3 regions of the Aeribacillus sp. FSL M8-0235 genome follow, and region 1 is predicted to be linked to each of the others. Evidence: riboswitches for the same ligand, from Rfam matches in the RefSeq annotation. Region 1 holds a riboswitch; each other region holds the start of a gene.

Region 1 (9,969 bases):
TCAAGATTTTTTCTGCTTTCATCGGCACTTCAATAGATTTTGGAATTAAACCGCTTAACACTTGCAAAAACGTCGATTTCCCACAGCCGGAAGGACCAAGAAGCAAGACTTTTTCTCCCTTATAGAAAGAAGAGGATACATCCTTAAAAAGCAAGGATTCCTCTCCAGGATATTTTAATCGTAAATTTTTCACTTCGCATACTAGATCCATGTTTGCCACCTCTAGTTCAGTGCGTCATAATCTTCATGCGACGCAGGTCTTACTAAATTAGTCACTCCTGTTGCTTCCAAAGATTTCACTAGATAATAGGCAAACGCGCCGGCAATAATGATTGAGCCAATCAATCGAGCTCCAATGAATAATAGCAAGTTCCAAAATACTAAGTCATCTATATAGCCTTTATAAAGATCCATAATTAGCGAACCAGCTGCTGAAGCGGCTGCAGCCAGCATGACAACACCGATATTAAACTTTTTATATCGAAAAATCGCAAAAATGATCTCTGCAAATAGTCCTTGGACGATTCCGTAAAGAAGAACCTCTATGCCGAATTCAGAGCCGGTTATAAATTCTGCAGATGCCGCTGCTGTTTCCGCTATCAGCGCTACTCCAGGCTTGCGAATAATAAGAAAGGCGACCGTCGCAGCAATAAACCACATACCGTATATGAGCTGGTCGACATGCAGCCCGATCGGCTTGACCGCATAGTAAAGCGGTCCCCATAGTTTATAAACAATTCCAAAAACGATCGAAATAACAATTGTTACTAGAATGTCTGTCAGTTTTAATCCTTTCATTATGATCAAACTCCTTTATTGACTGATTTTTGGTTCCACTTCCCATTTTTCTAAACGGTAAGCCATTTCCCAAAACGCTAATTCATATTGACTGCTGATGATAAAATGCTCTTCCATTCTTTTTAGATCGGCTTCTATCGTTTGTTGTGCGATTTCATCCAGCCTGTCAATTTGTTCTTCGACAAGCTGCTTAAACCAATCGCCCCCATAAGCCGCAATCCATTGTTGATAAATCGGTTCTTTTGGCTTCGCATCTTTTAATTTTTCGCCAATTTCGTAATATAGCCAATAGCACGGAAGTATTGCAGCAATAATATCGCCTAAGTGACCGTTGATCGCCGCTCGATATAAATGGGAAGTATAGGCGTACGCCGTTGGGGCCGGCTTAAAATTCGCCTTCTCCTCCTCTGTGATTCCCAGCTGTTTGGCAAATGTTTCATGAAGAGATAATTCCGCTTCAAATGTTCCTTGTGCATGCTGAGCCATTCGCGATGTCGTATATAAATCGTTTGCTTTTGCCGCTCCATACGATTGCACTTTTGCAAAATGGCTTAAATAATACGAATCTTGCAAAACGTAATAACGAAAACATTCAAGCGGCAAACTCCCATCGGCAATACCTTTTACAAATGGATGATCGAAGCTGGCCTGCCATATCGGATCTGCTTTTGTTCGAATTTTTTCAGAAAATTTCATGTTCATTCTCTCCTATATTAAGAATTGATTTCGATTGGCCACATTTCTTTTCGTTCAGACATTTCCCAAAACATATATTCGTATTTGCTCGTTGTGACAAAAATATCTTCCAGCCATTTCAATTCTTCTTCCCGTTTTCCTTCTGCAAGCTCATTCATTAAATCTTTCAGCCATTTTGCCAATTCACCGAATTCTGTTGATGCGTACATTTTTACCCACTCGCCGTAAAACTCATGTTCACTGGCACCAGGAATCTCATGTAAGCGTGTGCCGATTTCATAATAGCTCCATGTACATGGAAGGACTGCGGCAACCAGTTCTGCCAATGATCCTCGCTGCGACACATTTAACATATAGCTCGTATATGCAACGGTTGTAGCAGCAGGCTGAACTTGTTCTAATTTTTCCTTCTCTATTCCTATTCTTTCAGCGTATTGACGATGCAAATCCATTTCCACTTTTAACGTCGAATGTAGAAGATCAGCAAAAACTGTCATTGTTTGAAGATTGTGAGCCTTTAAGCTTCCAAGGGCAAACAGGCGGCAGTATTCGATTAAATAAAGATAATCCTGCTCCATAAAAAAGCGAAATTTGTCGATATCCAGCGTCCCATTGCCGATTCCTTGAACAAACGGATGATGGTAACTCGCTTCCCAAATCGGTTTTGCAGTTTTATACAATCGGTCTGTAAACATTTGAATTACCCCTTTCGCAGCTTTTGTAATTGTCATCGTTTTTTCTGATACCAATCAAATAAAAACGCGATCAGCGATTTTGTAAATGTTTTTAATTGGGGGATGGACAGCTTTTCATTCACCGAGTGTGCATCTTCAAGCGTGCCCGGTCCATATAAAACGACGGGAATTCCCGCTTCACTCAGCCAGCCGCCGTCTGTCACAGTAGGGGACATCGTCAGCTTTGCTTCCTCATTAAATGCCAGTTTATGTGCTTTTTGTAATGTTTTCACTCCGAGTGAATGTTCGTCATATGAAAAAGCTGGGAAAATTTCTCCTCGATCTTCAATCATCGATGTGCCGCCCCATTTAAATTTCGGAGGATATTTCCGAAGCCATGGATCAGCCATTGCAACATGATGGATATGTTCTTCAATTTCCCGGATCACCTCTACATAATGCTCTTCCGGGTAATAGTGAACGGTAATCCAAAGGGAACATTTATCGGCCACAAAAGCGGCGTGCCTTCCACCTTCAATCACTGCAGGATTAATTGTGGCAGAACCAGGCGGAAAGCCTTTGCTCGTTTTCATCACTGCCCAATGCTGTTCAAGCTCTCGCAGTCCTTCAATAATTTTCATCATTTTTTCAATCGCGCTTGCCCCAAAAAGCTTCCCGCCGGCATGAATCATTTGTCTTCTCGTGCCATCGTGAAATGTCTCGGGGCTTTCAATCGTAATCCAGCCCGTGATCACCCCGCCTTGCCCTTGTATTTCACAGTTGCTTGAATCGACAACGATGGCAAAATCAGCTCGATATCCCCGGTCGCAGCACGATTTTGTTCCTGCTTCGCCTACTTCTTCTCCGACGACGGACTGAAAAATGATATCCCCTCCCGGCTCAATGCCGTTTTCTTGCAGCAGCTTTATTGCAAACAGACTGGCAGCCATTCCCCCTTTCATATCCGCTACACCGCGTCCGTATATGTAATCCCCTTTAACCGTTGCCTCAAAAGGAGGCGTTAGCCATTCTTCTCCCTCTTCGATTGAAGCGACATCAATATGCCCGTTAATAATTAAACTGTGGTAATTTTCTGGATCTTTTCCTTTTTTCGTTCCTACTACGACTGGATCTTGTTCATATAAATCCCATTGATCAATGGAAAAGCCGATGTCTTCCAAATATGAGGCGACATACTTTTGAGCCTCTTTTGCATTTCTTGCCGGAGGGCTCGGCGTTTCAAACGATACGAGTGTTTTTAGAAGATTCAGAAGTTCTTCTTCCCTTTCATCAATTTGCTGAAATAGCGTTTGTAACACGTTGTCTCCCCTTTCTTAACATTTGTTTTGAAAAATGGTTTGCCAACCGGCCATGTAATGCAAAAAGCCCGTTCCCAATATAAGGGAACGGGCAAGTATATACAAAACCCATAGACAGGTTTCGATATTACTGCACCACTTCCCTACGCTAGTATGATCTAGATCAGGTTCAAAGGGTCAAGGCACACGCCTTTCTCAGCCTTTCGGCTCCCCTAGTGGTATGTTAATATTATGAAATTTTCATTTAATTTCATTAAATCATAAAATATCAGTAGCGTTGCATAAAAAAATTTAATGTTTGTCAAGCTCAATAAAAATTCCAGTTATTTCATGTAACTGAATATTCAGACATACAATCTTTCTAAGCAAGCTTAAAAGGACAATGACGTCTTAATCGGCAGTCCACTTCCACAATTTGGCAATATATTACAGAAACATTGGATCATAAACTAAATCGTCTAGGTGTTCCACCTCCCCTTCTTCAAATTGGTACACGATGGTTTCAAAATCTTTTTCCCAATCGTATTTTTTCCGACCGTTGGACGTTCGAATTGGCTTTTTAAAAAGGGAGCGAACAAAACAGTCAAAACCTTTAAAAAGCAGATTCTGTAAAGTTCGCTTGATCTCTAATAAAGGACCATCGTGATTCACTTTTAATTGGAGCATGGCCTGTAAGCAATAGGTGATTAGGGCGATCCAAATTTGATTGTAAACGGCATTTTGACTTTTTCCATAAAATCTTTTTATCTTAAGGTGCTGTTTCATCCATTTAAAGAAGGTCTCTATCTTCCAGCGATATCGGTATAAATCTGCAATCTCTTCCGCAGAAAGATCAAAGCAATTGGTTATGATGATCACGGGATTCCCTTCGCTGTCGACCGTTTCGATCAATCGGAGAGGATGAGTCATTTTGGTATGATTACGGTCATTTCCTAAAATGACAATCTGATCCCTATAAATCAAACGTTCTGGATTGGGAATCCGTTCCGATAAAACTTCAATCTCTGCGTTCTTTTTAAGCCGGGTAATGAATCGCACCCCTTCTCGGCATAAGCGGTCGAACTGTTTGTAATCGACATACCCTCGATCAAACAAGTAAATCGCATTTGGATCGATTTCAATGAGTTCGTCCATCTGTGTGCGATCGGCATGTTTCGCGGGTAAGATAATCCCTTGATCCGGAACAGTGATATCCTTCGTTACAACAACCTTTAAATGGAGTCGAACACCAGCCTTTGTCTTACGAAAAGTTGCCCATGGATATTGGCTCAAACTCATGCTCATCGTGGTAGAATCAATGACCAGAAGACGACCAATGTTTCGGATGATCGGGGCATTTTTCATTTGCCCTTGGATCTTTAAGACCAGATATTTAAATACTTTTTCAAACAGTTGAGGGGATAATTGGCCTAATTTGCGAGAAAGTTGCGAAGTACTAATTGCATCAAATTCCAGATATGTCTGCAACTCTTCCTTGTCTTTCAAATGTTTGGCCAATTTTGTTAAGCTTTCCAATTCATTTATCTGAGCGATGATACAAAGTTGTAAAAACTTATACGCTGTTAATTTTTTAATGTATTTGTCAACGTCAATCACATTAATTAGTTTTGAAAAAGTTATTGGATCGATCTCTTTAAATAGTTCATTTATTGTGGATTCTGTGGTATTCTTATCCATAATGGTTTCTCCTTATTCTTAGGATTTGGATAGGACTGCCAATCCTAATTATAAGGAGTTTTTTTATATCCAAAAAGATGAAATTTAACATAAAATTGGGCTTGACAAATTAAAATTAACTTAATGCAATGCTACTGATAAAATATAGAAAAATACAAGCCAACGGTTAATTGATCCTTTTTGCTGTCTTTAATAATTCACGATAACCAATTCGAGTAAATTGCAAATGTTGATCAATATAATTAGCCTTTTTCAAATGCTCGATGGATTGTTCAGAAAAACTGCCGCTAATTTCCTGAAACCTTCGATTAATTTCCACTAACGAATGATTTAATATAAAATCCGCATCAAGCAGCAGGACAATCCGCTCGATCTCAGGATCTCTTTTTAAAATCAAGTTGGCAATCCGGCCTTTCATGAATGCTAGCTCTTGTTGAAGCTTTGAAGCTTCATCCTCTTTTTCTCTAATTTTGGCTCGGTACTTTTGTTTTTCTTCCTCTTCGATACCGGCTTTTGTTAATAGCTCCTCCAACAATTGCGTTTTATCAAGCTCCAGTTTATTTAATTGCTGTTCTTTTCGCGCCATTTCTGTTTCATCAGGCAGCTTTTCGTTTTGAATAGGCTCTTTTCGTTCTTCTTTCATCTTTATCATATAGTCTATTTTCCGATAGACAAGGAAGGCGAGAACAACTAAACATCCATTTAATAGCAGAGATATAAAACGCACGACGACGTCGTTAAATGCAAGCAAATAAAATAGGAAAAGGATAACGATGACAGCCAAAAGCACCTTTAATAGATTCATAATGGAAAAAGTTTGTGATTGTTTTGCCATCCACCTATGCTCCTTTTTGTTCAAACTAGCATCATTTATTATAGCATGTTGTGATTTGGAATGTGAATCATTTCTTTAGGATTGAGAGCTGGAAAAAGGATGTCAGATGAATGGTAAATGGAGATGCTTATCTTTTGAAAGCTTCGAAGCAATAAAAACAAGTCCTTTCAAAGCCGGAAAGGTATTTTTCTAAAATGAAAAACCACCTGCAATGTTTTGCAGATGGTTGAATCATTCAGCGTTTTCTGTTTCCGCTAACACCCGATTAACACGTTTTTCCAGCATTTTCATTCCGCTTCCTCCTGCTTGGAAGTGGCGAAGAATGCCGTTTTTGTCAAAAACATAATATGCAGGTACATATTGATTTTCAAAAGCATCGGTTAATTTATGTTCGTTGTCAACAAAGATCGGTTGCGTAATCCCGTGTTCTTCCGCTACTTTTTTAATATCATCAATATCTAAATCCTTTTCGGAGCGAGGCATATGAACAGCTACTACGTTCAGTTTATCTTTATATTGATCGCGGAACTCATTTACTTTCGGCATTGCTTCTTTACACAAATGGCAGCTGATTGACCAAAAATGGATTAATGTTGGTTTTTCACCGATTAATTGCTCTTTCGTTACTTCGCCATTCAGCCAAGTTGTTGCTCCGACTAATTCAGGCATTGGCTCACGTAATTTCATTTCCGCTTCCTCCTTGAAGAATGAATATCAAAAAAATAATCGTTTGAAAAAAGGCCTAACGTACTGCTAGGCCCTTTGAATGAAAAGCTTCATTATACTTTAAGCGTTTCTTGACCAGGCTTCCAGTTTGCTGGGCAAAGTCCGCCAGTTTGAAGCGCTTGAAGTACACGCAATGTTTCATCAACATCGCGGCCAATGTTGTTATGGAATACTGTTTGATATTGAAGTTCGCCTTCTGGATTGATGATGAACAATCCGCGAAGAGCAACTCCTTCTTCTTCGATTAAAACGCCGTAGTCTCTTGATACTTGATGATTTGTATCTGCTGCAAGCGGATATTTAATATCGCCTAAACCGTTCTCTTCGCGAGGAGTTTTAATCCAAGCTAAGTGTGTGTGAATTGTGTCAGTTGATACACCAATCACTTCTGCATCAAGATCTTCAAATTCTTCATAACGGTCAGAAATAGCTGTGATTTCAGTTGGACAAACGAAAGTGAAGTCCATTGGATAAAAGAAAAGAACTGTCCATTTTCCTTGTTTCATGATTTCTTCCAAGCTTACTTTACCAAACTCTTTGTTTGGCAAAACGGCATCCATTTCAAAACGTGGAGCTTGTTTACCAACCAAACGCTCTGCCATTATGTAACCCTCCATTTTAAAATTTTATTTTAAAGGAAACTTTTTGATCGTTTCCTTCAAAAACAAATGAGAATGAATTGAGTATTTTCTCAATATCCTTCCTCCGATTACTATTATATATAACAACAAAATTTTAGTCAATTTTAAGTAATAATTAATTTAAATAATCTGTTTTACATTTTCATTGCGGTGAAGAGAACAATAATACTATTTCCAATTTTCGCCGCTATCATTAAAAAAATGTAACAATCATTGAAAATTCCTTTTTCTATGCTAAACTTTCAACTGTACATTCAGTTTAACACGATCCCGTCAAATAACCAAATGATTGGCTTGAAAAGAAAGGGGAAATGGTTTTGAACTTTTTTGAATCTATTGATTGGGCTGATCTGGCTTTAAAATCAGGAGAAGTTTTGGCCAAGCTTATTGGAATTTACATTGCATATATTATCGTCAAATCAATCGGCAATAAAATTATTCACAAAATGTTTGAGGGGCTTGAGAATCGGAAGGAAATTTCCACCACGCGGGCTAAAACGCTGCAAACATTAGTTTTGAATTTCTTTCATTATGCCCTGTTTTTCATTTTTATTGTTACCGTTTTTCAAGTGTTTGGCTACAATGTCACAGCGCTTTTAGCCGGGGCTGGGGTTGTTGGTCTTGCGATCGGCTTTGGAGCTCAAGGGCTCGTCAGCGATGTTGTGACAGGATTTTTCCTTCTCCTAGAAAAACAACTTGATGTTGGAGATTATGTCACTACAGGCAATTATTCAGGCATTGTGGAAGCTGTCGGTTTACGAACGACGCAAATCCGAGGCTTTGACGGCACATTGCATTATGTTCCAAACAGGCAGATTGTCGGCCTTTCCAATCATTCAAGAGGAAATATGCAAGCCCTTGTTGATATCAGCATATCGTATAATGAAGACTTAAATCGGGTCATGTCCATTCTTCAAGAAGCTTGCGACCAATTTGCAAAAGAAACTGAAGAAGTTGTGGAAGGTCCGGACGTTTTAGGCGTGCAAAATTTCGGCACGTCTGATGTGATCATCCGCATCATCGCCAAAACGAAAAACATGGAGCAGTGGGCTGTTGAAAGAAAGCTCCGGAAACGGCTAAAAGAAGTGCTTGATGAAAACGGCATCGAAATTCCGTTCCCTCATCAAGTGATGATTCATAAGAACGAGCAGCAAAAGGAAAGAGGATGATCTCTCATCCCCTTTCCTTTTTAATTATGACTTCGTGTTTGTATAGAACGTATTTCTAATTTTTTTCTCTTGCTTTATGCAGGAGGCTATGAATCTTCTATTTATTGCCTTTCCATTCAAAATATTGACAAATAAGATCGACCGCTTTAAAGATTGCTTGTTCATTTGGTGAAAGCTTCGCATGATGAAGTCCGTAAGGAGAATCAACTCCAAGCCAAAACATAAATCCCGGAATTTTCGCCAGCATATAGCCGAAATCTTCCCCAGTCATCGCTTCTTTGCATACGTGGAGTTGAACTTCTGTTTCATTCTGGACAAACTCCATAAATTCTTTTGATAACGCTTCATCATTCCACACTTGATAATACATCGAACCCCAGTCAATTTCTGCTTTGCATTGGTAGCCGATTTCTATACCTTTGACCATGTCTTCAATCCGCTTTTTCACTTTTTCCATCGATTCGACAGAAAATGTGCGAATCGTTCCTTCCAATCTGGCATGATCGGCAATTATATTTTGTATCGTGCCGCTTGCAATTTTTCCAATGGTAATTACAGCACTTTCCAAAGGATCTATATTGCGGCTAACGATGGATTGCAGCTGGGTGACAAGGGCGCAAGCAGCGACGACCATATCATGTGTCGTGTGCGGAAAAGCGGCATGGCCTCCCTTCCCGGTTAAATCGATAAACAACTCGGACGTATTGGCAAAAAGTAGTCCAGGCTTCATTCCGATAGTTCCAACCGGAAGCTCCGGAGCAATATGAAGCGCAGTGATCATATCCGGCATCCATTGTTGCATAATCTCGCTGTTTAGCATCGGCTCTGCACCGCCAGGCCCTTCTTCTGCCGGCTGAAAGATGAATAGCAGATCATCTTGAATCGGATGATAGGCGAAATGAGTTAAAACCCCCAAAGCGATCGTCATATGAAAGTCGTGACCGCAAGCATGCATCAAGCCTGGATGTTCTGATTGAAATGAAAGCCCCGTTTTTTCTTCAATCGGCAATCCGTCAATATCTGTCCGGTAGGCTATCATTTTTCGAGGATTTGTTCCATGGACCTTCACGAAAATACCTGTTCTCCATGTTTTCACTTCAAGCCTTTCGTTCGGCAGCGAATGAATATAATCTAATAAATATTTTTGTGTTTTATGTTCTTGAAATCCGAGTTCAGGTATTTTGTGCAAATCACGGCGAATGGCAATAAGCGCATCCTTATTCATATGAGTCCCCTCCTAAAGGATAAGCGTGGACGCTGTCCACGCTTCGAATTTAGAGCTGCCGCAATTCTTGCTTAATTTCAATTTTCGCTTTCGTTTTTTCGTCAATATCTTTAATTTTTTTCGCAGGAACACCTGCAACAACTGTGTACGGTTCAACATCTTCCACTACAACAGCACCAGCTGCAACAACCGCGCCTTTTCCTACTCTT
Region 2 (9,969 bases), 380 kb from region 1:
TTGGACACCTCTCCGCTGACTAAATATTTCAGTGCCTCTGCTGTTTGATAAGAGGCGACGATTTGCACCGCCGGGCTGATCACGCCAACTGTATCGCACGTCATTCCGTCAGACGGAATCGCTTGGAGCATACAATGGAGGCATGGTGTTTGTTTCGGAACGATGGAAACGGTCATTCCATAACTTCTCACTACTGCCCCATAGATCCAAGGTATTTCGTGCTTCATTGCTAAATCATTGATGAAAAATCTCGTTTCAAAATTGTCAGTTCCATCGATGATAAGGTCTACATCCTTTACATGTTCAATAAAATCAATTGAGAAATCGCCCACAATCGCTTCAATCGAAATGTTCGAATTGATTTCCTGCAAATGTTTTTTGGCAGCAACCGCTTTTGGCAGCTTTTGTTTCGCATCCTCTTCTGTATACAGCTGTTGACGCCCGAGATTGCTCCAATCGACATAATCACGGTCAATGATGGTTATTTTACCGATTCCAGCACGGGCTAACATTTCAGCGCTTGCGCAGCCGAGTGCTCCAGCTCCAACAATGAGCACATGGCTTTTCAGCAATTTTTTTTGTCCCTCTTCTCCAATAGGAGAAAACAAGATTTGGCGAGAATATCGTTCCATTATGTCGTTAACATTCCTTCCGTTGGACTGCTTGCTTGTGCATACCGTTTTTTCGGAATGCGTCCTGCTTCATATCCAAGTCTGCCTGCTTCAATCGCCAGCTTCATTGCCTTCGCCATTTTCACAGGATCTTTTGCACCAGAAACAGCTGTATTTAATAAGATTCCATCTGCTCCCATCTCCATGGCGAGTGCGCAATCTGCCGGCGAACCGATTCCGGCATCAACAATGACTGGAATATTAGCTTGCTCAATAATAAATGATAAATTGAGAGGATTGACAATTCCTTGGCCTGATCCGATCGGAGATGCTCCCGGCATGATGGCATGAACCCCTAATTCTTCAAGCTTCTTCGCCAGAACAACATCGTCTGAAGTGTATGGAAGAACAATAAACCCTTCTTCCAATAACATCTCTGATGCCTTCAATGTTTCAATCGGATCAGGGAGAAGCGTTTTATCATCTCCAATTACTTCCACCTTAATCATATCACATAATCCTGATGCCTTCGCAAGCTTGGCGATTCTGACTGCTTCCTCAGCAGTTTTTGCCCCGGCCGTGTTCGGCAGAAGCGTATATTTCGATAAATCCAACATCTCCAAAAAATTTGGCTGTGAAGGCTCGTAAATATTCATTCTTCTGACGGCAAATGTCAAAATTTCAGCACCTGAGGCTTCCACCGCTTCTTTTTGTATCTCAAAAGATGGATATTTTCCAGTTCCTAACATTAATCTCGACTGAAATGTTTTATCACCTATTTTTAACATGAATCATCATCCCCCTCCAACAAAATGGACAATTTCAATTTGATCACCATCATTTAATGTCTGGATACTGTATTGTTCTTTTGAAACAATTTCACCATTTCGTTCAACGACAACAATTCTTTCCTGCAATTGAAAAAAGTTCAGCAAATCTTCTATGTTCCGAACACTATTCTCCACTTCCATCTGCTGGCCGTTAATGCGAAGTTTCACTGTTTAATCACCTCCCTTTCGCATCAGAAAGCAATCTGTTTAAAGAAAAGCTATGAACATAACGCTCATATTGATTCGTTTTCAAAATCATGTCTTTTACGATCAAGCTTGTAATCGGCGCTAGAAGAATGCCGTTTCGATAATGGCCGGTCGCAAAAAAGATTCCCTCATGCTCCGGGTGCTCGGCAAAATACGGCCAGCCGTCAGCTGTTTGCGGCCTGAGCGACGACCAAGCACTAACGACCGGTTCAGACCCGATTTCTGGCATAATTTTCTGAACCTTTATCATTAATTCGGATACTCCTTTGACTGTCGGATGCGTATCCCAGTCGTTTTCATAAGAAGTTGCTCCAATAATAACGGTGCCGTCTTTTTTCGGTACGATATAACAGTGCTCGTAAAACACTGTTTTGTTGATCACCAGTTTTTTCGGTTTTATGGCTAAGCATTCTCCTTTAACGGGCTTCATTGGATTTCTCAGCCCCAGCTTTTCAAAGAAAAAGCCACTCCAAACTCCGCTTGAAACGACGACTTTTCCACATATAAAAACTCCTTGGGAAGTGACAAGCTTGTATGCTTTTCCCTCTTTAATCACGTCGAAAACAGGACATTGTTCAAAAATAGATGCACCATATTTTCTAGCGCCTTTCGCATATGCGTGGCAAACAGATGAACCTTTCACTTGGCCGTCATGCTTAAGCCAAAGAGCTCCCGCAATGTCTTCAGAAACATGTGGCTCATTTGCCAGTACGTTTTCCCTTGAATGCCATTCTAGTTCATCCTCATCTGCAAGCGATTGCAGGGAGCGGCCTTCTTCCTCAGTAAATGCAAGCCGATACATGCCTTCCTGCACAAGCTCAATATCCACACCAGATTGCTCCAATAATTCTTTTGCAAGGCTCGGATATAAATTTCGGCTCTCTAAGCATAGCTCAAAAAATATGTCTCTTTTTTCATTTTCAGAATGGGCACCCAGCATTCCTGCTGCAGCGGATGTCGCTTTACCTCCGATTTCGCCGCTTTCAAACACGGCGGTCTTCAGCCCAGCTTTTGATAGCTCATAGGCGATCCCTTGGCCGATGACCCCTCCCCCGATGATTCCAACATCAAAAACGTTCATTTGAAAAAGCTTCCCCTTTCCTGAAAAGTTTGGCAGCGCTCCCTGGATCTTTCGAAGAAAAGATATAGGACATAACGGCAATACCGCTTGCTTTTTTTTCTAAAACCTTTTGCATATTATCAGGCGTGATCCCACCGATGGCGATAATAGGAATATTGACGTGTCCAACGATTTTCCCAAGCAAATCTGTTCCCTTTGCCGGAAGTCCTTTTTTACTGTTCGTTTCAAAAACGTTTCCGAAAAAACAATAGTCTGCTCCGTCTTTTTCTGCTTTTACCGCTTCATCTAATGAATGGACGCTGACACCGGCTTTTATTTGTGGAAAAGCGCTTTTCACTTTTTTTATCGGCAGGCCGGTTCCCGGAAGATGAACATTTTGAACGCCTGTTAGGAGCGCAACATCGAGCCGATCGTTGATAACAAGCTGTTCTCTCCTTATCCCTTTTGCCAAAAGCTGTTCTACGAGATGAATGATCTCACATGGTCTTTTATTTTTTTCTCGTATATGAACGTAATCAACATGTTCTGATATGGACAAAATTATGCGTATTAGCTCGTTGACCGGTTTTGTTCCGTCTGTTACGGCATGAAGTTCCAACATTGTACATTCCTTTCATGAGAAAGACGCTCACACTCGTCTTTCAAGGTTCAAAACTGGAAAGCAGCTGTCCAAGGGTGAGACTGGAAACAATAAAAAACCACCTTCCTTGCTGGAAAGTGGTAATGGAATATCAGACATATGTTTCAAATTCCCACTTCCCTACGCTGGCATCATCCAGATCAGGTTCAAAGGGTCTTAAAGTCAACACTTTAATCTCAGCCTTTTCAAAGGCTCCCCTAGTGGATGCTTATTAAATTTTCATACTAATTTCATGCTATCACAATTTGTTTTGTTTGCAAATATTATTTGCTAAATTCCAGCTCATCTTTTAACTCATTTACATATTTGCGGGAACCCGTTACAATCAAGCGGTCCCCTTTTTTCAATTCGGTATCGCCGTGAGGCACAATGGAATCTTCACCTCGAAAAATCCGGACAAAGATACAATCTCCTGTAAACGGAAAGTATCGAAGCTTCATTCCATCATATTTTCGGTTATTCATATTAATTTGATAAAGAGAGTTGTCTTGGTTTGTTAAGATCCGCATAACGCCAGGCGATTCGATCAAAGCCCTGAGCAGCGTTTTTGTTGACAGCATGACGGAAAATACGCTGATCCCCTTTTCTTTTAATGCTTGATCCAACTCCGGGGAAGAAATGGAGGCGATGACCTGTTCTACGCCGCATTCTTTTGCATATGTCGCAATTTCCGCATTTCTTTCTTCATCCCCAGTAGCCACTATTACTATATCAGCTTCCATTATGTGGTGTTCATTCAATGATTCTATCGAATAGTCTTTCAATTCTTCTATTTTAAATACCGATTGAGCAGTCCCGTTTTCAATTTTGTCTTGCTGTGTATGATATACGGTTGCTTCATACAAATTTTTGTCCAATTCCCTTGTGACTGGAAGGGTCATTTGATTTGCACCAATAAAAGCAATTTTCTTTTTAGGCTGCACCGCCATTTTTTTAGGGAATAATTTTTTAAATCCTATCGGCGTGATAATGCTTGTTAACACGGCAACTACTATTAGTGCGTCAGCCATTTGCTTATCAATCAGTTCGATTCGCTGTCCAATTTCAGCTGCCGCAATAACTAATGATAAAGTAGCAGTCAACAAGAACGCCGCCGCAATCGTTGTATTCGTATCATACCATTTTCTCAGCACAAAAACGGGAATAAACTTTGAGATCAAGAGGGCGAGAAATAACAAAGGAATTAACAAAAGAAGGTTCGGATCTTTGATCAATTCCCATAAATCCAATTCCACCCCTATCATGACAAAAAAGATCGGGATTAAAAAACCGTAGCCAAACGAATCTAGCTTTTGCACCAAGTCTGAATTAGGCGATAAAAGCGAGACTAAAACTCCCGCAAGGAAGGCGCCTAAAATATTTTCTGCCCCAAGCGTTTCCGATAAACCTACAAGTGCGAGAATTAACGTAAAAACCGCCCTTGTTCCAATTTGAACCGTTCCTTTTGACATCGATTTAATAAAGGATCGACTTTTAAACCTTTTGCCAATGAAGTAAAGCAGTACGCCTGCTGCAAACAAAAGAAGCAGAAGCCACGTATTGCTTTCTCCTTCGCTGTTTAAGGAGACAAAAACCGCCAGCAAAATCATGGTGACAAGGTCGGCTATGACAGCCACCAGCAAAATAATTTGGCCGATGGTTGTTTTCATAATTTGCTCGTCTTTCAGCGTCGGCACTACTACTCCTAAAGAAATCGTTGAAATCACTAACGTCATGAAAAAGGCATTGCGGATAAATCCCATCCACATTAACAAATACGATAAAAGTAATGAAACAACGAAAATGCCAAGAAAAACAATTGACGCAACCAAAAAAGTATGAGGAGCTTTTTTTCCGTTGGGCAGCTTTTCTTCTTTTTTCTTCTCTTTGGAGAAAATGGTGAAATCAATCTCAAGCCCGCTTAAAAACATGAGAAATATAAATCCCAGCGTTGAGAGAGTTGACAGCCATACATCTTCTTGCACTAAATTAAATCCCGTTTTCCCGATGATTAATCCGACAATAATTTCCGCAACGACGACAGGAATGAATGCCAGTTTGAACCGATGCAGCAAAATCGGGGTTAAAAAAGCGCCTACCAACACGATGACAAGAGAGGTTACTGCATGTGATTCCATATTACGCCTCCTTTAGCTAATTTTGTTAGAGCAAATAGTTCATAAATAGTGTCGCCATGCCAAAATAAATCAAAATGCTGATCATATCATTAATCGTTGTAATAAATGGACCGGAGGCCACAGCCGGGTCAATACGAAGCCTGTGCATGACAAGAGGAACAAACGCCCCGGCAATTGTCGCAACAGTCAGCGTTGACAATATGGAAAGACCCACTAGCAGTCCTAAGAAAAATTTCTGCTTCCAAATAAAAATTGTCAGTGCAACAACAATTCCGCATACTGTTCCGGTAATCAAGCCGGTTCCAGCTTCTTTGAGAATAATTTTCCACACGCGTTCGGAAGTGCCTTCGCCTGTTGCAATTCTTCTTACGGCAACAGCGAGAGCTTGTGTTCCTGTATTTCCAGCCATCCCTGCAATTAATGGTATAAAGAGCGCTAAAGTTGCCACTTTGTTCAACGTTTCTTCAAACTGGCCGATTAGGCCGGCGGTGAACATTCCTAAAAATAGGAGAATAATAAGCCATGGCAATCTTTTTTTGGCAGCAGAAACAGCATTCGGATCATATGAATCTACATCCGAGACAGCGGCCAGTTTCGAATAATCGTCAGAAGCCTCTTCGTCCAGCACATCAATAATATCATCAACAGTTATAATTCCAACAAGACGATGTTGAAAATCAACAACCGGAAGAGCCAAAAAATTGTAGTCCTTCATCTTTCTTGCTACTTCTTCCTGATCATCCGCCACAGATACCGAGTAGACTTTCTTTTTCATAATGTCAGCAATCAAAGTATCGTCTTCATGAACAATTAAATCTCTTAACGACAGGACGCCAACAAGATGTTTCTCTTCGTCAATCACATATAAATAATATATTGTTTCCGCATCAGGAGCTTCTTTCCGCAGCAAGTCCATCGTTGACTGCACCGTATAATTGGCATTAATGGCAACGAACTCGGTTGTCATAATACTTCCTGCGGTAAATTGTTCATAATCAAGAAGTTCGCTTATGCTTTTGGCAGTTTGAGCGTCCATGATGGTTAAATAGCTGGAAATTTTCTCTTTTGTCAGCTCACTTAATACATCTGCCGCATCATCGGCGTACATGTATTCCATCATTTTGGCGGCAAATGCCGGATGCATTTCCTCAAGCAGCGATTTGTAGCGGTTTTTATCATCCCTTATATTTTCAAAAACATTCGCCATTTCTTCCGGAGATAGAATTTGATATAAAAGCATTCTATCCGGCTGGTCAAGTTTTAGAAAAAATTTTGCCTGATCATATGGATGTAGCTCAAAAAACAGCGAACGGAATTCCTCTACATTGTTCTCTCTCAGCTTGTCAATCATCAACTGTCTGTATTCCGGTGCATCTGTTTTAGGCTGCATAAAATCTCCTCCTTTCCGGAAAAATATCGAAAAGTTTTGTGTTTTACTATATTAACAAATCTATCTGATTTTGTCGTACATTTTTTCATAACAAAAGCATGCACTTACAGGCGCGCATGCTTTATTATTTTTTCCATATCAGGAGGAAGCTTGCAAGTATACGTCAAATTTTTATGCAAAACGGGATGATAGAAGGACAGCGACTGACTGTGGAGGGCATGGCGGTCAATTTCTTCTTTTTGTCCACCATAAAGCGAATCTCCTAAAAGCGGATGACCTATATAGGACATATGTAGACGAATTTGATGAGTTCTACCAGTTACAGGCTTTACCTCAACAACCGTTTTGTCAGAAAAGCGGCTTATGACCCGAAAATGCGTAATAGCTTTTTTCCCATCCTCCCTGACAGTTCTCTCGATGATGCTATCGTCCTTTCTTGCAATTGGCGCATCGATGGTGCCTTCGTCTTCGCTGATCCTTCCATGGACAATTGCGATGTATGTCCGTTTTACCGCTCCTTTTTGCTGTTCTTTTGAAAAAAGAAAATGGCTGTAGCGATGTTTGGCTACAAGAAGCAGCCCGGATGTATCCCGGTCAAGCCGATTGACGATATGCACCGTAAGATTTTGCCGCTGTTGATCATAATAGTGTAAAAGCCCGTTCGCAAGACTTCCTGACGGATGCTCTCTAGACGGAATGGTGGACAAAAACGCCGGTTTATTTACAATAAGGCAATAATCGTCTTCATAAACAATGTCCAATGGTATGTTCTCTGGAATGAGCGACTGGCTTCTCTTTTCTTCCGGAAAATGGACGGTTACTTGATCGCCTTCTTGTAAGACGTATCGGACATTTTTTTCGTTCCCGTTAACGACAATTTTTCCACCGTTAAATTTAATATCTGTTAAAGCGGATTTAGAAATATGATGCTCCCGCAAAAATTCTCTAAGCAGCCAGCCATGATGTTCTTTTTTGATGTCCCAATGAAGCTGAAATGTCCCCATGTTTTTTCTTTCCTTTATCTGTCGCCAATAAACGAGTCCCGGACCCGCTTCCAAAATGGGAAAGGCCGAAATCTCGCAAACCTTACCTTTTCCTGTGCGACCCGGCATTGGATGGACCTGACGTTTTTGTGAAGAAGTGTTAAATGATCGATTGTAATTTGAAAATCAACATCATTGACAGGCTTTAGCATACACGTATGGTGGTCAGGCAAAATTAATGGCGAGCCGATTGTCCGGAACACCCTGTTGTTTATGGAAGCCATTTCTGTTAATTGAATAGCCCGCAGTGAAGGATGAATGAGAGCACCGCCAAGCGCTTTATTGTAGGCGGTGCTTCCTGTCGGTGTTGAAATACACAACCCATCTCCTCGAAATGTTTCAAAGAGAAGCCCTTTAATTTCTATATTCATGACGAGAGTCCCTTCAATGCTTTTCACTGTGCATTCATTTAGCGCAAGGTAGGAGGCTTCACTCCCGCCATTATGCCGGACCACCACTTCAAGCAATGGATATTCAACGATCTGAAACGGTGTTTTAGCAATTGCAATCACCATTTTTTCAATTTCATTCGGGAGCCAGTCGGCATAAAATCCTAAATGCCCCGTATGAACTCCTATAAACGCTGTTTTATCCAATCGTTTATTATATCGATGAAATGCATAAAGCAATGTTCCGTCTCCCCCGACGGAAATCACGATATCCGGCTGATCTTCATCATATTGAAACTCGAAATCGAGCAAATAGGTTCTGATTTTTTGCGCCAAAGCATTAGATGTTTCATCACCTTTTGATGTGATCGAAAACTTCATTTAAGAATCATTCTCCTTTTTTATGTTGTTTCTGTTTTGCGTGAAAATATCGCGTGCGCTTCTTGAATTTCTCCCCGTATTTGCGACATTTCCTCGTCCAGCCGGTAAGCTGCTTCAGCTGCGCGCTGCAAGCGGATTTTAATCTGTTCAGGTATGTTCCCGCTATATTTGTAATTTAAAGAATGCTCAATCGTCGCCCAAAAATTCATGGCAAGCGTACGAATTTGAATTTCAACCAAAACCTTTTTCAATCCCTCGAACGATTGAACCGGGTAGCGGGCCACAACATGGTAAGAGCGGTAGCCGCTTTCTTTATTTCGGGTTATGTAGTCTCTTTCCTCCACGATTTCCAAATCATGCCGATCTCTTAGCATTTGAACAACCAATTGAATGTCGCCGACAAATTGGCACATCATTCGGAGACCGGCAATGTCCTGCATTTCTTCTTCTATTTTATCAAGTGGAATTTGTTTTCGCTTCGCTTTATCTAAAATGCTCGGCACAGGTTTTACCCTGCCTGTCACGAACTCAATTGGAGAATGCTCTCCTCTTAGTTCAAATTGGGAACGAATCCCTTTTAATTTGACCTTTAATTCTTCCACTGCCTGCTTATAAGGCGCTAAAAATTGCTCCCATTCCTTGTAGTTCATAAAGCCCCCTCCTAATAAAACACGCTTTCGACCATTTTTTCCATCTCCTCGCCGTAATTTGCGTTTCCCTTTATATTTTCAAGCAAAAACTCGAGCTCCTCGTGAAATTGGGTAAGCAAAATTTCTTTTTCTCCCACTTTAGCATAAACAGGAAGCTCTTCATTTTTGGCTTCTTTTAAATGTGGCCAAATATCCGATGATAAATCTATGTAAAGAAAGTCTTCGCCATTATCCAATATGTATATAAAAGAAAATTGGTCTGAATCTACCAGCATCTGTCCTTTTGCTGCGAGTTTCCCTGCATCATGGACTTGCTCCGTTTCGAGCAGCAATTTGCCTTCCGTTTTGCTAACCGCCAGCACTTTAATTCTTTTTTTCATGCTGTTCACCCTTCCAATCAAACATTTCAAGTTCATCTCATGTATATTTTATTGTATCATATTCATAACTACATTACCTTATTTTGATATTAATCATAGAGAGGAATGCCCGATGGTTCAAGAGCTTGAGATAGAATTTAAAAACCTGCTTACAAAAGAAGAATTCCACCGCTTAGCTGATTTTTTTCAATTGACCGAAAAAGATTTTGCCGAGCAGGAAAACTATTATTTTGACACAAAATATTTTGCG
Region 3 (9,969 bases), 1.7 Mb from region 1:
TTTTGCTGTTAAAATTTCGAACGCGAAGGGACACCTTTTGTCTAATAGTTAATGGAACCGTTAAGGCAAGGCCACTTTTCCGAATGCTTCCTAAATAACGTCCGAAGAAAATGACAACGTTTGCTTGATTCGGCTGTACAATGGTAAGACCGCTTCCAAGCAGTACGGCAAGAACAACCAATACAATTGCAAGAACAATAAACTCCTGGATAAATGTAAAAGCTGCTCCGAGCAAAAGTGCAACGATTAATACAATTCCAATAAACCCGTCAATAAACCATGCCTTTTTTTCTTTCAACTTTCATTGCCCCTCTCATATTATTTTTATATTAAAATGATATCACTTTTTGAAATAAATGTAAATATATATTGTCAAAAAATTTTGGCGAAAAACGTTTTTGGAGCTATGAAAATTCAATGAAAACCAAAATAAAAAACCTCAACTAACAACCATGCTAAACGTCATTTCGTTAGCAAGGGTTAGTCGAGGATTTAGGTTTAAATATATTTAGTTCATTATTGTTTGCATAGGTTCGTTTCTTTAGCATTAAAACAGAAAAATAAGACATACAATGAGGATGACAATGAACAATAAGGTATAAATCCATGTCAACGAGCGAACATTGCGAAAGGAGCTTGTTTCATATTCCCTTGACCTTGTAAGTTCATCATGGGGACTGTTCCCGATCGCTTTATATGTTTCTATTTTTTTTCCTACTTCTTTTCCGATAAACGCAGTTAAAATGAGTGCAAGTACACAAATAATAATGCCTACGGTCAATAACATACTATACATAAAACCATCTCCCTGTCTCTTTACATTGTGGTAGAGAATTTTGATAATCACCTGAAAATAGGAATTTATTTATGCTGAATATTATAAAATGCATCAGCAAATCTTTTTATTCCTTCATTTATATTTTCTTCATTTTCTCTTGCGAAGGTAAAACGGACATATTTTGTACTTGATCCAAGCGTTGAGCCCGGAACATAAATAACCCCGCGCTTGATCGACTCTTCTAGCAGCTGGATCTCATTAAAGTCTTTCTTTATTTTGCACCATAAATGAATGCCTCCTTGCGGGATATAAAAATCAACATCGTCTTTTAAGTAGAATCGAAGGCTTTTGACAATTTGATCCCTTCTGTTTTCGAGCCGTTTGACTAAGCAGTTGATATGGGCATCGAAGTCGTCAGATTCCAGAAAATCATTGGCAATCCATTGAGTAAAGCTGGCATGACCGAAATCCACTTGCTGTTTGGCATCAGACAATCTTTCAATCACAGGCTTTGGTCCAATAACCCAACCAATTCGCAAACCAGAAGCAACAATTTTCGACAATGAGCTGATATATAAGACATTTCCATGCTCATCCATTGATTTTAGCGGGTAGGTCTCTTCCCCATTAAAGGACGTTAAACTGTAAGGATCGTCTTCAACAATCGGTATTCCATACTCAGACGATATTTCCAATATTTTTTCCCGCCGGTTTTTATGAAGGAAAGCGCCTGATGGATTTTGGAAAGCAGGATTTAAAAAGATCATCCTGATTCGATGTTTTTTATGCAATAGAAGCAAATCATCCGGGTTTATACCGTCTTTGTCAACTGGTAAATAGAAAGGTCTAATTCCGGTTGATTTAAAGACCGGGAGACTGTAATAATACGAAGGCTCTTCTAATGCTATCGCATCACCCGGCTTTAATAAGCATTGGACGATTAAATATAAAGCTTGCTGCGCTCCTGATGTGATGAGAATGGAAGACGGATTTGTCTCAATTCTCCGATATCGTTTCACATGCTTTGTGATAGTTTTTCTTAATATCTCATTCCCTTGAGGATGATCATATCCTAGGCTTCCGATAAATGACCTTGTCGAAATGATTTCTCGCAAGGAGTCGATTGGAAAAAGATCTTCCGACAATTCACCGCTAGCTAAATTGATTAGTTTATGCTCTTCCATCTCTTTGCGTATTCTCTGGGTCACAGGTAAATTCGGCAAGAACGATCCTGCCTCAATATACCGATTCCAGCTTGGTACACGCTTCTTTGTCATGCCCCATATATCTTTGCTGATTGTTGTTCCGCTTCCTCTCTTTCTCTCGATAAGTCCGTTTGATTCTAATTCGTCATATGCAGCCACAACTGTGCTTCTGTTTATTTGCAGCTTATTGGCCAAAAACCGTTCAGAAGGCAGCGGTTTATCAGGGGGAAATGTGCCATCCGCAATTCCATTTTCAATATATTCGGCCAGCTGTTTATATATAGGCTTTTTTGCATTTCGATCCGGTTTCCAGTCCATATGCTTCACCCTTTTGATCTGCTTGGCACTTCCTGCAATATGGCAAGTTAATCAGGTTCTTTGTTATTTATCTATAGAATGTTCCTATTGAACATAATCGAAAATGTTGTTATATTCATCAAAATTTGAACCTGTTCAAACATTAATTATAACGCTAGATGAAAGAATAATGCCCATCCAATTCAGTAACATTTTACCCATCCACTTTTATTTTAACTTGGAGTTTTTAGCACATGATTTGAACGCTGCTGAAAAATCATTAGCTTTTGTAACATGGACGCAATGCTTAAAGCTGTCCTGCCCGATTTTTTCTTTACTTGAAGTTGAAAACCCTTAAAATAGATGTGCGATTTTCGGCAAATTTATTTCACTTTATGGTTCGTCTTGGATAAATGGCTGTTGCAGTATTGAAATTGGATGATTGACAAAGTCTTTGATTGGATGGTCCAAAAATTTTTGAACATTTTTATTATGAATAATATACTCCAATTCAAACCGTTTCTCATATTTTACGCTTAATGCTTTATAGAATTAAGTGTTGATAGTTAGTTCGACACTCAACCACAGCTGTATTGTACAAAGGAGCATGCTAAGAAATTATCATTAAATTACTTCAGATGAGATATCACATGAAAAGCTCTCATGGAAAAACATAATCCAATTATTTTGAACTCAAATTCATGGACCGGCCCTTCTATGCTTAAAAAGAGGATTATTCAAAGTGTTTTCCTTCCTGTGCAGATTTTTTTATGGAAGATGAATAGGGTGCAACTTCCGAAGGTTATGACTTTGAAGGTTCATGAGCTTCGGCATTTAAGATTGCTTTAGATTTTTTGATTTGGTGGAGGGGAAAAATATGTCGAACAGAGCACAAAAGGTTAAAGTTGCTGTTATACAAGCCTCATCTGTTATTATGGACCGGGACGCCACGACAAAAAAGGCGGTTAGCCTCATACATCAAGCTGCTGAAAAAGGAGCAAAGATTGTTGTATTTCCTGAAGCTTTTATTCCCGCTTATCCTAGAGGCTTATCTTTTGGTACAACGATTGGGAGCCGTTCGGCTGAAGGGAGGAAGGATTGGTATAGATACTGGAGCAATTCTGTAGCTGTTCCAGACGAAACGACGGAACAACTTGGTGAAGCGGCTCGAAAAGCAGGTGTCTACCTTGTGATAGGTGTAACAGAAAGGGATAATGAATTTAGCGGCGGGACTCTTTACTGTTCTGTTTTATTTTTCGATTCTGACGGACAGTTGTTAGGAAAACACCGCAAATTAAAACCGACTGCAGCAGAACGGATTGTTTGGGGGGAAGGGGATGGAAGCACATTACCAGTGTTTGACACCCCTTATGGAAGAATAGGGGCGCTAATCTGCTGGGAAAATTATATGCCGTTAGCAAGGGCTGCGATGTACGCACAAGGAATTCAAATTTATATTGCCCCAACGGCTGATGCAAGGGAAACTTGGCAGTCAACAATCCGCCACATTGCTTTGGAGGGGAGATGCTTTGTTTTGTCTGCCAATCAATATGTGACAAAAGATATGTATCCGAAAGATTTGGCTTGTTATGATGAACTTGCTTCTTCACCTGAAGTAATGAGCAGAGGAGGTAGCGCGATTGTTGGACCGTTGGGCGAATATGTGACAGAGCCCGTATTTGGCAAGGAAGACATCATCATTGCAGAACTGGATATGAAACAAATCGCCTATAGCCAGTTTGATTTTGATCCTGTTGGGCATTATGCAAGACCTGATGTTTTTAAATTGCTAGTCAACAAAGAGAAGAAGACAACTATTGAGTGGAAAAATTAATCTCATGATGAGACTCGTTTCTACGATTATCTCATTATTTATTTGAGATTTTACAGTTCAATAAACAATAAGGGAAATAAAGAAATCCCTTGCTCCTTTACATTAAGAAAGCGTTTATTTTATAATTAGTGTAAAACAAACGTTCGAGTGGATTCGCTATTTTAAGAAATATTTTCCGGGAAATATCGAGCCCTCTGGCGAATGGGAATGATTTTGTCGAACTTAGCTGAGAGCTTGTTTAAAAAAGGAGATGCTCTTAATTGATAAAAATTAAGAAAATTGTTTTGCATATATTACAGATGCGTTTGAAAGCCCCATTTTCTACTAGCTATGGAGACATTCACGATCGCGAATTGTTGATCGTAGAAGTAAAGGATGATGATGGTGCAGCCGGTTTTGGAGAAGGGGTTGCTTTTTCCATTCCATGGTATACAGAAGAAACCGTGAAAACAACTGTGCACATGATCGAAGATTTCCTCATTCCGATTTTATCAAAGACGTCGTTTCATCATCCTCGTGAGTTGGCTGAATCGTTTCGTTTTATTCGCAGAAATTATATGGCAAAAGCGGCTTTGGAAGGTGCCGTGTGGGATCTATATGCAAAACAGCAAAATATACCTCTTTCACAAGCTCTCGGGGGAATGAAAAAAGAAGTTGAAGCTGGGGTGAGCATCGGTATTCAGCCAACAATAAAAGATTTAATCAGTCTTATTGAACAATATCAGGAGGAAGGATACAAGAGAGTAAAAATAAAGATTAAACCAGGTTGGGATATTGAAGTAGTTAAGGAAATACGGAAGCATTTTCCGAACTTGGATTTAATGGCTGATGCGAACAGTGCCTATACATTAAAAGATATAAATCATCTAAAACAATTGGATGAGTTTCAATTAATGATGATTGAGCAGCCTCTTGCGCACGATGATATTGTGGATCATAGCAAACTTCAAAAAGAATTGGACACACCGATCTGTTTAGATGAAAGTATTTGTTCCTTCGAAGATGCTCGAAAGGCTGTTGAACTTCGAAGCTGCAAAATTATGAATATAAAAATCGGCCGTGTTGGCGGTTTGACAGAAGCAAAAAAAATCCATGATTTTTGCAAAGAGCAAAATGTTCCAGTTTGGTGCGGAGGGATGCTTGAATCAGGGATTGGACGGGCCCATAATATAGCCTTAGCGACACTTGAACAATTCACACTGCCAGGAGATATATCCAGTTCATCTAAGTATTGGGAAGAAGATATTATTGAACCGGAAATATCGGTTTATAATGGAAAAATTGCCTTGCCTGATAACCCGGGGATCGGTTTTCATGTAAGCCGTGAAAAATTAAAAAAATACACTGTTGAAACGAAAGTATTTACCCTATAAACAAAATCATCCTCTGCATGTTTTGCAGAGGACTATTTTATTTATTTTACAACCAATCTTGGCGCCGCCATAATGAGAATAACAGTAACGACAGCGCATAATACAAACGCTCCTATCATCGTAATGCCGTTTACGATCAAAGAATAAACGACCGCTGACATTCCTTCTGGTGCATATTCTCCGAAGAAAAAGACACCGCTGATAAAATGCCAAAAATAACGTGCAAAAGCTCCGATGAAGACGCCAAAGATGATGAAAACAAGAGCAGAGCTTTTCTTTCCATCTTTCAGCTTATTTTGGATAGTTTTGCAGAAAAGACCGGCTAAACCGATAAAGGAAAAAGCTAGAAAATAGTCGATGAAGCCTTGAACAGGCATCAGGATGTATGCATCACCTAATACAATTTGCAATAATCCCCATAAAAAGCCGGAAATGAAGCCAATCTTTGCACCGGATCGAAACGATAATATGAGTACAGGCACCATGGCAATGGATATAGAAATGGCTGATGATAATTGAATGGAAGGGAGAAGATCAAGTATAACTGCCAATGCTGCAAAGATTGCTGCTTCTATTAATAGTAATAAGCGATTTTTTTCCAAAAATAAAACCCCCTGTATATTATTTGCTATCAACAAATATCCATAAGGGGGAAAAGGCTGTATCATGGATCAGTATACTTCCACATCCCTACGCTAGCATTAACTAACAGGTTCAAAGGGTCTGGACGAAATATCCGTCCACTCTCAGCATATAGCTCCCCTTGTGGATCTGCTGATATTCGAATCTTATGTCTATCATAATAGACTATAAGAAAATTGTCATTCTTTTTTCGCTATATTCAAATAAATTTAAACATGATAAAGCTGAAATGCAGCCTTTGGACAAAAAGTAATGAAAAAAGGGCGTTAACAATAAGAACTTTTTTCAGAATGGGGGTTTTGGTTTGAATCTTAAACGTGAGCGTTATGAAGTAGTGGATGTGGTGCGGGGGGCTGCGATATTTGGCATTTTACTTGTGAATATGGCGCATTTCAGCTATCCAGATGTATATTTATACCAAATAGGCAGCGAAAATTTTTTTACTGAAACATGGAGAACATGGGATTTTCTAACGAAAAATATTTTGGAAATATTTGTACAAATGAAGTTTATTACAATGTTCTCATTATTGTTCGGATTTGGAATCATCATCATGGAGGAACGGGCTTTAGGAAACGGCAGGAACTTTGTTTCTATATATATACGCAGACTGGTGGTGCTTTTTGTATTTGGACTAATTCATTCATTTTTCATTTGGGATGGAGACATTTTAATGGATTATGCTGTGCTGGGGTTTCTTCTCCTTTTTTTCCGGAAGTGTTCCTGGAAAACCCTTTTGGTATGGACTGTATGTTTATTTAGTTTATATTTGCTCCTTATTGGTTTGATGACGGCTGTATCCAATGGTGAGGATGCTTTTGTCCAAAAAAGAGAGCAGGCTGCCTTACTGGAAGAGGAGGCAAGAAACGCAATCCATTCATATCAAAACGGAAGTTTTACTGATATTTTCCATCAGCGTATTCATGATCGGCTTTTTTACATGTCTATGTCTGGCATGTGGCCTTTTCAACCGCTTGTCTATATAATAAACATGCTCCCATATATCAGCATGTTTTTAGTTGGCATGATATTTGCGAAACAAAAGCTTTTTCAAGAACCGGAGAAGCATCGAAGGTTATTAACAGCCATCTGGTTTTTCGGGCTTATCATTGGGCTTCCGTTAAATATTTTTGCGGTCACCGCTAAAAATAGTTTTTACATGGTGTTCGGTGCACCATTTCTCATGTTGTTTTATGTGATCTCTCTCATATTTTTATATTTTCACCCAATCTGCCGGCAAATTGTTAAGAAGATAGCGCCTGTTGGACGCATGTCATTGACAAATTACATCATGCAATCTGTTATTTGTACATATCTTTTTTATCATTACGGATTGGGATTGTACGGTAAAGTATACCCCTTCGCCGGTTTTTGGCTTGCACTCGCAATTTTTGCCGTGCAGCTTATCATCAGCCATATTTGGTTTAAATATTTTCAATTAGGGCCGTTGGAGTGGGTATGGAGAACAGCGATGTATTTCAAGCGCCAGCCTATTCGCATGAAAAAGGAAGTTTCGAAGCATAATAACAGATCAAGATGAATTGTAAAAATGTAGTTTCAAATCTCAGATTTTGAGTTTATGATAGCTCTTTCTTTTTGAAAATAATTTATAGTATGATGGAACAAAGGAGTGTCTAGGCAACATGTTTCTACAAGCAATTTTTATTTTTTTGCTGCAATTATTGTATGTACCAGTATTGACGATCCGAACTATTTTGTTAGTGAAAAATCAAACAAAGGCTGCTGCTGGTATAGGTTTGCTAGAAGCAGCGATTTATATTGTCGCTTTAGGAATAGTTTTTCAAGATTTATCTAATATTTACAATATTAGTGCATATATTGTCGGTTTTGGTGCAGGGCTGTTGTTGGGCGGTGAACTGGAGAAAAAGCTGGCTTTTGGATATGTAACATACAATGTGAATTTAATGGATAAAAATTCCGAATTAGTAAAAAAATTGAGGGAGGCTGGTTTTGGGGTTACGGTCTTTCAAGGAGAAGGAATGAATTCGATCAGGTATCGTTTGGAAGTTGTTGCTCAACGCTCTCGGGAGGAAGAATTTTTAAACCTTGTCAATGAAATAGAACCAAAAGCGTTTTTAAGCTCGTATGAAATTCGTTCTTTTAAAGGCGGATATTTAACAAAAGCGATGAAAAAGCGGGTAAAGCGTTTAGAAAAAGGACGAACATAACGGTCGAAGGGAGGGTGAAGCGTGGATATATTTGCAAAAATTGCTGAGGATCGGATCAAAAAGGCATATGAAGAGGGAGAGTTTAAAGAACTTCCCGGGATGGGGAAGCCTCTCCCGCATGACGATTTGTCTGATATTCCGGAAGAACTCCGAATGGCTTATCGTCTTTTGAGAAACGCCGGTATGGTCGATCAAGAAAATGACTTGAAAAAGGAACTATTAACTATTCAAGATTTACTAAAATGCTGTGAAGATGAAGCAGAAAGGAAAAAATTACAACAAAAGCTGTCGGAAAAACAATTAGCATTGGAACGAATCGTGAAGAAAAGGAATATATTCAACACATCTGCATCTCAATTTTATAAAGATAAAGTTTATAAAAAGCTTATTTGACGTTTTCGAAAAAGAATGGTGCCTTTATTTTCGCCATTCTTTTAAATTTGCTGTTTTTTCAAGGCTTCTCTATGGAAGACATAATATAAAGCAAGATTGAAAAAACCTAAGAAAATGACTATCATCGAAAGCGGAAGCTCCTTTGCAAAACCGACCAAAATTCCAGACAATAAACAGAAGAGAGCAACGAATAAATAAAAATATTTCATAAGTGTCACGACCATTTTTTTGACCCCCAAACAAAGAAAACGTTTTCTTTTATTATAAATCATTTGTCACAAAAACGAAACAAAAAATTCACATTTTGTTCAAAAAATAGACACCGTTTTGACAAAAAGTTATTATACAAAAAGCAGCTTATACTGAATTTATAAAGCTGCTTTAAAGTAAAAACGATTTCTTCTGAAATCTGGCATCTAAACAACAAGGAGGTCTATCTTTATTTTTCTCCTGCAAAAGAAAAAAGAGAATGATGAAAATGGAGCGCGTACACGATTCGCCTGCTTTAGAATCCAAGCTAAACCTCTGATGGATGGCAGATTGGGCGGTTCCTAATGTGACTCGAACATCGTTTTGAGAAGCGTATAGAACCACATATAACAAATCAACTGAAGCAAGCTGATGAGGACAGCAGCTGCGAGTTTTCACAACACTTCAACATCGCTAAGTTAAACACTTATTGCCGTCATTTGCACAAGCCCATTCGCAACGAGCAGCAGAAAGCTCAATTCACTTAAAGAGTGCTCTTTCGTAGGTTCCCCAATTCCTCTGCAATTGCTTGCATTTCGCTGGGGCTGAAAGTATTTTTTTTCATTACATGGTCATAAATTTCTTTTAGGTCTTCATACATATTTACATTAAAATGTGTTGGTTGAACTGCACTGATGTTGATCATATTCAATTTTTCTGTAATTTTTTTAATCATGTATTCCATATTTTCTGCTGATTTTTCACATAAATTCAATTGATTTCATCCTCTCGTTTTTTTATTTGTTTCATTGTATCATGTATTATGAAAGATTGAATATTATGATCAAAAAAATTGATCTTTCCAAACTATTCTTTGCAGCTTATGAAAAAACGATTGAAGCAATGGGTTCAGGAGGTTTCAGCAATGATAAAAGTACTTTTTGTTTGTTTAGGAAATATATGCCGTTCGCCAATGGCTGAGGCGGTTTTTCGTGATTTAGTTAAACGGGAAGGTCTGGAAGATAAAATTTTTGTCGATTCAGCGGGAACGGGAGGCTGGCATGTAGGA

What was found. A riboswitch is a leader RNA that binds a small molecule or an ion and turns the genes downstream of it on or off. The one in region 1 is predicted to bind thiamine pyrophosphate.
Region 2: it holds a riboswitch for thiamine pyrophosphate, as region 1 does, so the genes downstream of both, tenI (thiazole tautomerase TenI) here and NSQ71_RS07350 (acetylornithine deacetylase) in region 1, are expected to answer to the same signal.
Region 3: it holds a riboswitch for thiamine pyrophosphate, as region 1 does, so the genes downstream of both, thiT (energy-coupled thiamine transporter ThiT) here and NSQ71_RS07350 (acetylornithine deacetylase) in region 1, are expected to answer to the same signal.

Annotation. Positions count from the first base shown of each region.
Region 1 covers NZ_JBBOBW010000001.1:1,505,227-1,515,195, reverse strand. Annotated here, with positions in the region: gene NSQ71_RS07370 (ABC transporter ATP-binding protein) at 1-211, opposite strand, end outside; gene NSQ71_RS07365 (ECF transporter S component) at 223-798, opposite strand; gene tenA (thiaminase II) at 814-1,494, opposite strand; gene tenA (thiaminase II) at 1,512-2,189, opposite strand; gene NSQ71_RS07350 (acetylornithine deacetylase) at 2,222-3,487, opposite strand; TPP riboswitch at 3,611-3,711, opposite strand; gene NSQ71_RS07345 (IS4 family transposase) at 3,914-5,164, opposite strand; gene NSQ71_RS07340 (hypothetical protein) at 5,331-5,999, opposite strand; gene NSQ71_RS07335 (TlpA family protein disulfide reductase) at 6,231-6,686, opposite strand; gene NSQ71_RS07330 (peroxiredoxin) at 6,779-7,327, opposite strand; gene NSQ71_RS07325 (mechanosensitive ion channel family protein) at 7,678-8,535, shown strand; gene NSQ71_RS07320 (N-acetyldiaminopimelate deacetylase) at 8,633-9,760, opposite strand; gene dapD (2,3,4,5-tetrahydropyridine-2,6-dicarboxylate N-acetyltransferase) at 9,810-9,969, opposite strand, start outside.
Region 2 covers NZ_JBBOBW010000001.1:1,128,906-1,138,874, reverse strand. Annotated here, with positions in the region: gene NSQ71_RS05645 (ThiF family adenylyltransferase) at 1-635, opposite strand, end outside; gene NSQ71_RS05640 (thiazole synthase) at 632-1,399, opposite strand; gene thiS (sulfur carrier protein ThiS) at 1,406-1,609, opposite strand; gene thiO (glycine oxidase ThiO) at 1,617-2,729, opposite strand; gene tenI (thiazole tautomerase TenI) at 2,716-3,330, opposite strand; TPP riboswitch at 3,470-3,578, opposite strand; gene NSQ71_RS05620 (monovalent cation:proton antiporter family protein) at 3,633-5,486, opposite strand; gene mgtE (magnesium transporter) at 5,512-6,876, opposite strand; gene NSQ71_RS05610 (RluA family pseudouridine synthase) at 6,981-7,880, opposite strand; gene NSQ71_RS05605 (NAD kinase) at 7,895-8,689, opposite strand; gene NSQ71_RS05600 (GTP pyrophosphokinase) at 8,710-9,339, opposite strand; gene NSQ71_RS05595 (UPF0738 family protein) at 9,351-9,719, opposite strand; gene NSQ71_RS05590 (CYTH domain-containing protein) at 9,832-9,969, shown strand, end outside.
Region 3 covers NZ_JBBOBW010000001.1:3,252,043-3,262,011, reverse strand. Annotated here, with positions in the region: gene NSQ71_RS15985 (SPFH domain-containing protein) at 1-298, opposite strand, end outside; gene NSQ71_RS15980 (hypothetical protein) at 548-796, opposite strand; gene pdxR (MocR-like pyridoxine biosynthesis transcription factor PdxR) at 862-2,301, opposite strand; gene NSQ71_RS15970 (carbon-nitrogen hydrolase family protein) at 3,158-4,114, shown strand; gene menC (o-succinylbenzoate synthase) at 4,378-5,487, shown strand; gene thiT (energy-coupled thiamine transporter ThiT) at 5,529-6,089, opposite strand; TPP riboswitch at 6,158-6,261, opposite strand; gene NSQ71_RS15955 (DUF418 domain-containing protein) at 6,434-7,669, shown strand; gene NSQ71_RS15950 (DUF2179 domain-containing protein) at 7,773-8,318, shown strand; gene NSQ71_RS15945 (DnaJ family domain-containing protein) at 8,340-8,711, shown strand; gene NSQ71_RS15940 (hypothetical protein) at 8,753-8,935, opposite strand; gene NSQ71_RS15935 (DUF1128 domain-containing protein) at 9,445-9,675, opposite strand; gene NSQ71_RS15930 (low molecular weight protein-tyrosine-phosphatase) at 9,826-9,969, shown strand, end outside.